DNA from 3 places in the Vogesella facilis genome. Region 1 is predicted to be linked to each of the others. Evidence: riboswitches for the same ligand, from Rfam matches in the RefSeq annotation. Region 1 holds a riboswitch; each other region holds the start of a gene.
The links. A riboswitch is a leader RNA that binds a small molecule or an ion and turns the genes downstream of it on or off. The one in region 1 is predicted to bind glycine.
Positions count from the first base shown of each region.

Region 2: linked by a shared signal. The riboswitch ahead of glyA (serine hydroxymethyltransferase) and the one ahead of glyA (serine hydroxymethyltransferase) in region 1 are both predicted to bind glycine.
Region 3: linked by a shared signal. The riboswitch ahead of gcvT (glycine cleavage system aminomethyltransferase GcvT) and the one ahead of glyA (serine hydroxymethyltransferase) in region 1 are both predicted to bind glycine.

Region 1 is NZ_JBHRXN010000026.1:7,706-9,963, forward strand. Features, by position in the region: gene glyA (serine hydroxymethyltransferase) at 1-847, opposite strand, end outside; glycine riboswitch at 990-1,085, opposite strand; glycine riboswitch at 1,087-1,185, opposite strand; gene ACFOLG_RS09030 (NAD(P)-dependent oxidoreductase) at 1,360-2,004, opposite strand; gene ACFOLG_RS09035 (LysR family transcriptional regulator) at 2,110-2,258, shown strand, end outside.
Region 2 is NZ_JBHRXN010000009.1:25,243-27,500, forward strand. Features, by position in the region: gene glyA (serine hydroxymethyltransferase) at 1-1,028, opposite strand, end outside; glycine riboswitch at 1,115-1,213, opposite strand; glycine riboswitch at 1,215-1,313, opposite strand; gene ACFOLG_RS02970 (hypothetical protein) at 1,352-1,642, opposite strand; gene ACFOLG_RS02975 (hypothetical protein) at 1,752-1,964, shown strand; gene betA (choline dehydrogenase) at 2,086-2,258, opposite strand, start outside.
Region 3 is NZ_JBHRXN010000036.1:448,476-450,733, forward strand. Features, by position in the region: gene gcvT (glycine cleavage system aminomethyltransferase GcvT) at 1-998, opposite strand, end outside; glycine riboswitch at 1,032-1,126, opposite strand; glycine riboswitch at 1,136-1,226, opposite strand; gene gluQRS (tRNA glutamyl-Q(34) synthetase GluQRS) at 1,384-2,258, opposite strand, start outside.

The DNA.
Region 1 (2,258 bases):
CCGGCTGCAGCGCTTCCTGGAATGCCACTGCCTTGGCGGCGATCACGTGCATCAGCGGGCCGCCCTGGATGCCGGGGAATACCACCGAGTTCAGCTTCTTCTCCAGCTCCGGGTTGGCCGCCGCCAGGATCAGGCCGCCACGCGGGCCGCGCAGGGTCTTGTGGGTGGTGGTGGTCACCACGTGGGCGTGCGGAATCGGGTTCGGGTACAGCCCGGCCGCCACCAGGCCGGCCACATGGGCCATGTCCACGAACAAATAGGCGCCGATGCTGTCGGCGATCTCGCTCATGCGTTTCCAGTCGACGATCAGCGAGTAGGCGGAGAAGCCGGCCACGATCATCTTCGGCTGGTATTCGTTGGCCATGCGCTGCACTTCGTCGTAGTCGATCTCGCCGGTTTCCGGGTTCAGGCCGTACTGCACCGCGTGGTAGATCTTGCCGGAGAAGTTGACCTTGGCGCCGTGGGTGAGGTGGCCGCCGTGGGCCAGGCTCATGCCGAGCACGGTGTCGTGCGGCTCCAAGAGCGCCATGTACACCGCAGCATTGGCCTGGCTGCCGGAATGCGGCTGCACGTTGGCGTAGTCGGCGCCGAACAGCTGCTTGGCGCGGTCGATGGCCAGTTGCTCCACCACGTCCACGTGTTCGCAGCCGCCGTAGTAGCGCTTGCCGGGGTAGCCCTCTGCATATTTGTTGGTGAGCTGGCTGCCCTGGGCCTGCATCACGCGCGGGCTGGTGTAGTTCTCGGAGGCGATCAGCTCGATGTGGTCCTGCTGGCGTTGGTCTTCGGCCTGCATGGCGGCCCACAGGGCGTCGTCGAAACCGGCAATCTGCATATCCTGGGTAAACATCGCGTATCTCCTGGTCGCCGGCGCAGGCGGCAAAAGGTTGGCCGCACCGCGCCTTGAATAAAACGGGCGGTGACGGGCGGACGGTCTGCTGGATGCGGCAGACAGATGGATGGGCGTCCGCCCGGTATCACCGGACGATGCCCCCTCTGTCCCTTTGCCTGAGAGATTGCGGCGCAGTGTGCACTGGCCATGCTGCCTTCGGCGAGGCCGCGCGGTTGCGGGCCTACTCTCCAGAGTGCCTGACCAGTGCAGTTCTTTTGCCTGAGAGTTTCTGGGGCGATTCCCCTTCGGCGCTGCCGCTGGACGCTTGTCCGGGCAGTCTCTCCTGCGCTGGTGGCGGCCAACCTTGCAATCGGCCGCGTGGCTTGGCGCAATCTAGAGAAGCTGGCCGAGGCTGTCAACGCATGTCGGACAGTATTCGATGTGCAGCTGCAGCAAGTTGTGTGGCTGCAGACGCAAAACGCCCCGCCGGGCGTTTGCGGTACCGGCGGGGCGGGGGATGCTGCGTCGCGTCAGACGCTGGCGGCGGTAAAGCGGCGGCGGTGATGCTGCGGCGTTTCGGCCTCGTCGACGATGGCCACCGCCAGATCGGCCACGCTGATGCCGGCCGGGGCGTCGCCGGCCATCAGCAGCTGGTCGCCGCCCAGCCGGTACTGGCCGCTGCGCTCGCCCGGCGCCAGCAGCGCGGGCGGCGACACGAAGGCCCAGTCCAGCTGCTGCTCGTCCTGCAGCTGCAGCAGCGCCTGGCGCGCGCCTTCGGCGCCTTCCTTGTATTCGGCGGGAAAGTGCGGGGTGTCGATCAGTTGCAGACCGGGCGCCACGTACAGGCTGCCGGCGCCGCCCACCTCGATGAAGCGCGCCACGCCGGCGGCCTTGACCCCGGCCACGATGGCGGCATGGCCCTGCAGGAACAGCTGGCGGATGTCGGCCTTGTCCCAGCCGGGGTTGAAGGCGCTGATCACCACGTCGTGGCCGGCCACGGCTGCGGCGATGCTGTCGGCGTCATAGGCATTGGCCGCCAGCACGGCAAGGTTGGCCGCAGCGCTAATGCGCTCAGGGCGGCTGACAATGGCGCTGACTTGATGGCCGCGGGCCAGGGCTTCCTGCTGGATGGCGCTGCCGACAAAGCCGCTGGCGCCGATAAGGGCAATCTTCATGCTGAACTCCTTCACGGGGGATGGAACATGAGTACATGGTAGTAAACGGCGCCCTGCTTGATAATCCATGCTATTTTTCATTCATTGTGAAGCAGGGCTACATAAATGGATGAACTGCGCAGCATGGCGGTGTTTGCCACGGTGATCGAGCAGGGCTCGATGAACGGCGCGGCGCGCGCGCTGGAGATGACACCGTCGGCGGTGAGCCAGCACGTGCGGCGGCTGGAGCGGCAGCACGGCGTGACTCTGCTGCA
Region 2 (2,258 bases), on a different contig from region 1:
GTGATGTGGGCGGCGCCCAGCGCGGCGTCGGCCGCCTTGCCGGTCAGGCCCTTGTCGATCAGGCTTAGCAGGAACAGGTGGTCGTCGGTCTTGCCGGACACGATGCTGTAGCCGCGCTCCTGGAACACCGCCACCATGGCGCGAGCGTTGGTCAGCACCTGTTTTTGATAGTCGACGAACTCCGGCTGCAGCGCCTCCTGGAACGCCACCGCCTTGGCGGCGATCACGTGCATCAGCGGGCCGCCCTGGATGCCGGGGAACACCACCGAATTCAGTTTCTTCTCCAGCTCCGGGTTGGCTGCAGCCAGAATCAGGCCGCCGCGCGGGCCGCGCAGGGTCTTGTGGGTGGTGGTGGTCACCACGTGGGCGTGCGGAATCGGGTTCGGGTACAGCCCGGCCGCCACCAGGCCGGCCACGTGCGCCATGTCCACGAACAGGTAGGCGCCGATGCTGTCGGCGATCTCGCGCATGCGTTTCCAGTCGACGATCAGCGAGTAGGCGGAGAAACCGGCCACGATCATCTTCGGCTGGTATTCATTGGCCATGCGCTGCACTTCGTCGTAGTCGATCTCGCCGGTTTCCGGGTTCAGGCCGTACTGCACCGCGTGGTAGATCTTGCCGGAGAAATTGACCTTGGCGCCGTGGGTGAGGTGGCCACCGTGGGCCAGGCTCATGCCGAGCACGGTGTCGTGCGGCTCCAGCAGCGCCATGTAGACGGCGGCGTTGGCCTGGCTGCCGGAGTGCGGCTGCACGTTGGCGTAGTCGGCGCCGAACAGCTGCTTGGCGCGATCGATGGCCAGCTGCTCCACTACGTCCACATGTTCGCAGCCGCCGTAGTAGCGCTTGCCGGGGTAGCCCTCGGCATACTTGTTGGTGAGCTGGCTGCCCTGGGCCTGCATCACGCGCGGGCTGGTGTAGTTCTCGGAGGCGATCAGCTCAATGTGGTCCTGCTGGCGTTGGTCTTCGGCCTGCATGGCGGCCCACAGGGCGTCGTCGAAGCCGGCAATCTGCATATCCTGGGTAAACATGGCGCTCTCCAAACGGGTGGGCTGCGGCCAACGTTGGCCGCAAGCCCGATAAACGGGGTGGGTGGTCGCTGGCGACCGTGTTTGCCCCCTCTGTCCGTGTGCCTGAGAGATTGGGCGCGTGGTGCTGCTGACGCGCCGTGCTGCCTTCGGCGAGATGCGCGGGCGCGCATCTGCTCTCCAGAGAGCCTGGGCAGGACAGTTCTTTTGCCTGAGAGTTTTCGGGGCGATTCCCCTTCGGCGCCGCCGCTGGGTGCGTACCCGGGCGATCTCTCCTGTCTGCCTGACATGGCTGTCAGTCAATCTAGAGAGCACCCGGAAGGGCGTCAATGCATGCCGGCGGTGGCTTTTTTACCGCCCGGCAGCGCGGTGGCGGCGTGGCGCGCAGCGGCGGCGAAAAGCACACTATTTGCGTCGGTCATGGCATGAAAGCGGTCGGCTATGGCAATGCGGCGGCGGCGGCCGGCAGCATGGGTGGCCGATTCTAATATTTTGATTTTTATGAGAAATGCGGCTTTTTTGCGACAGTTTGCCTGGCCGGCGGGAGGCGGGCGCTGGCGATGGTGTGGCGGCGAGGTGTTTTCGTTATCGACTGTAATGGATTCGTAAAGATACATTTATATGATCAGTATCGAACATTGATGTCGCAATCTTGATGTTGCATTGCACAAGATGGCGCTACAATTCCGGCATAGTTTGATGACTGAAAACATATTGGAAGCTGAAATGAAATACATTATCTCTAGCCTGCTGGCACTGCTGCGTAACAACAACACTCAACTGGAAGCCGGTCTGCGCGTGAATTACGCCCCGCATGGCTATGTGAAGAAGTTCGACGGCACCGTGGTGGCCTACGACAAGGCGCGCGGCGTGCTGGTGGCCTGGCCGCGTGGTGGCAGCGACTGGCTGTCGAAGGAAGATCTGGCAGTCATCTGCTGAAATATTCGGATATGAAAAAACGGCTCGCAACTGGCGGGCCGTTTTTTTTGTCCTGCCGATGGCGCCAATAAAAAAAGCGCACCACACGGTGCGCCAGAAGGGAGGCCATACCTCAGACGAATCAGCGTACGGTCGCTGGTTTGGGCGGGTACCACAGCAGGGCGGCCTGCGGGTCGCGCGCAGCGGCCTCGGCCAGTTTGACCGGCTGCTGGCCGGCAACAAAGTAGGCGGCCTGCGAGCGCGCCAGCGGTGCACGACCGCGGATGCGGTCGGCGATCTTCTCCGCCAGCATGA
Region 3 (2,258 bases), on a different contig from region 1:
GTGGCGCCGGTGGCGGCCGGTACGCGGGCGATGGCGATGGAATGCTTCAGCGTCGGCGAGAAGGTGCCGCTGGTGATGATGCCTTCGGCACCGTCCACCACCACTTTCAGGCCTTCGCGCAGCACGCCGCGGCCTTCCAGCACCAGGCCGACCTGCTTCATGGCCACGCCGGCGGCCTTCTGCGCCTGCAGTGCCTGGCGGCCGATGAAGTCGCGCTCTTCCGGGTTCCAGGCGATGGTCCAGCCCATGCCGGCTTCCAGCGGCGACACGGTTTCGTCCATGTCGTGGCCGTACAGGTTCATGCCGGCTTCCAGGCGCAGGGTGTCGCGGGCACCCAGGCCGATCGGCGCTACGCCGGCAGCTTGCAGCTGGTTGAAGAAGGTGATGGCTTCGGCAGCGGGAATCATGATTTCCAGGCCGTCTTCACCGGTGTAGCCGGTGCGGGCGACGAACCAGTCGCCGAACGGCAGCCCCTGGAACACTTTCAGGCCCTGGATGGCTTCGGCCCAGTCCGGCTTAACCGCACAGACTTTGGCGATGGCTTGCGGACCTTGCACCGCCAGCATGGCCAGGTCGCGGCGCACGTTCAGTGCCACGTCGAAACCGGCGGACTGCTTGTCCATCCATGCCAGGTCTTTTTCGGTGGTACCGGCGTTGATCACCATGCGGTAACCGTTGGCCGCCAGGTACACGATCAGGTCGTCCACCACGCCGCCTTGCTCGTTGAGCATGCCGGAGTACAGTGCCTTGCCTTCGAAGCCCAGTTTGGACACGTCGTTGGCGATCAGCTTTTGCAGCCAGCCTTTGGCGTCGCTGCCGGTGATGTCCACCACGGTCATGTGGGACACATCGAACATGCCGGCGTCACTACGCACGACTTCATGTTCTTTCAGCTGCGAGCCGTAATGGATGGGCATTTCCCAGCCGGCAAAGTCGACCATCTTTGCATTGGCGGCGATGTGCGCATCAAACAGGGGGGTACGTTTCGGGGCCGTCATGGGCAAGTCCTCGGAGTGAGTTTTTCCGCTAGCTCACACCCCTCTGTCCCTGCACCTGAGATTTTCCGGCATTGCGCCGTTAGCCCCTTCGGTGGGCGCGATATGCGCCGCTCTCCAGATTCTACGGACCTTGCGATCCGATTCTTGCAGTCCTTTTGCCTGAGCGATTGCGGGTGCACTTGCGCCTTCGGCGGCAGCCCTGCGGCTGCACTCTCCTGCGGAATGCGGCGATTATCGTCGCCCCCCGCCGGCTTGGCAAGTCGGGTTTTGTCCATTTTTCAGGCACTTGCGGCAAGTCCTTGCCTGCCGGGCGTGATATTTCGCTTTGCGGCCAACCGCTTAGCGTGCCAGCCACGGCTGACGCGGTGGCTGGTAGCGCAACAACTCAGGTAATGGTCACCGGCCCGGCCGGCACCCGCGACAGCGACCACTGGCCGTGCGCCCACTGCCACAGCTCGGCCAGGCTACCCGCCTCGGCCGGCGCGGCGTGGCCGAGGCGCAGCAGCGCCAGCCGCAGTTCCTGCGCCGCCAGCGCCGGGGTAATCGCCGGCGCCAGCGTCTGCTTGGAGAGTTTCTCGCCGGCGGCATTCACCATCAGCGGCAGGTGGCAGTGGCTGACCGCCGCGCCGCCCAGGCATTGCCGCAGCCACAGCTGACGCGGCGTAGACACCAGCAGATCGGCGCCGCGCACGATGTCGCTGATGCCCTGCTCGATGTCGTCCACCACCACCGCCAGCTGGTAGGCCCAGAAGCCGTCGGCGCGCAGCAGCACGAAGTCGCCGATGTCGCGCTGCAATTGCTGCGCGTAGTGGCCTTGCAGGCGATCGTCGAAGCCCAGCACGGCGTCCGGCACCCGCAGCCGCCAGGCGCGCGGCGTGCGCCCCGGCGCCACGCCGTGGCGGCAGCTGCCGGGGTAGACCATGCCGTCGACACCACGTTGGCCATGTTCCGCGATTTCCTTGCGCGTGCAGCCGCAGCCGTAGGCATCGCCCTGGGCGATCAGCTGCGCCAGCGCCGCGCGGTACAGTGCGTGGCGCTGGCTCTGGTACACCACTTCGCCGTCCCACTCGAAGCCGAACGCCTGCAGCGTGCACAGGATGTTGGCCGCAGCCCCCGGCATTTCGCGCGGCGGATCCAGGTCTTCCATGCGCAGCAACCATTGTCCGCCGCGGCTGCGGGCCTCGAGGTAACTGCCGACCGCCGTGGTCAGCGAGCCGGCATGCAGCAGGCCGGTGGGGCTGGGAGCGAAACGGCCGCGAT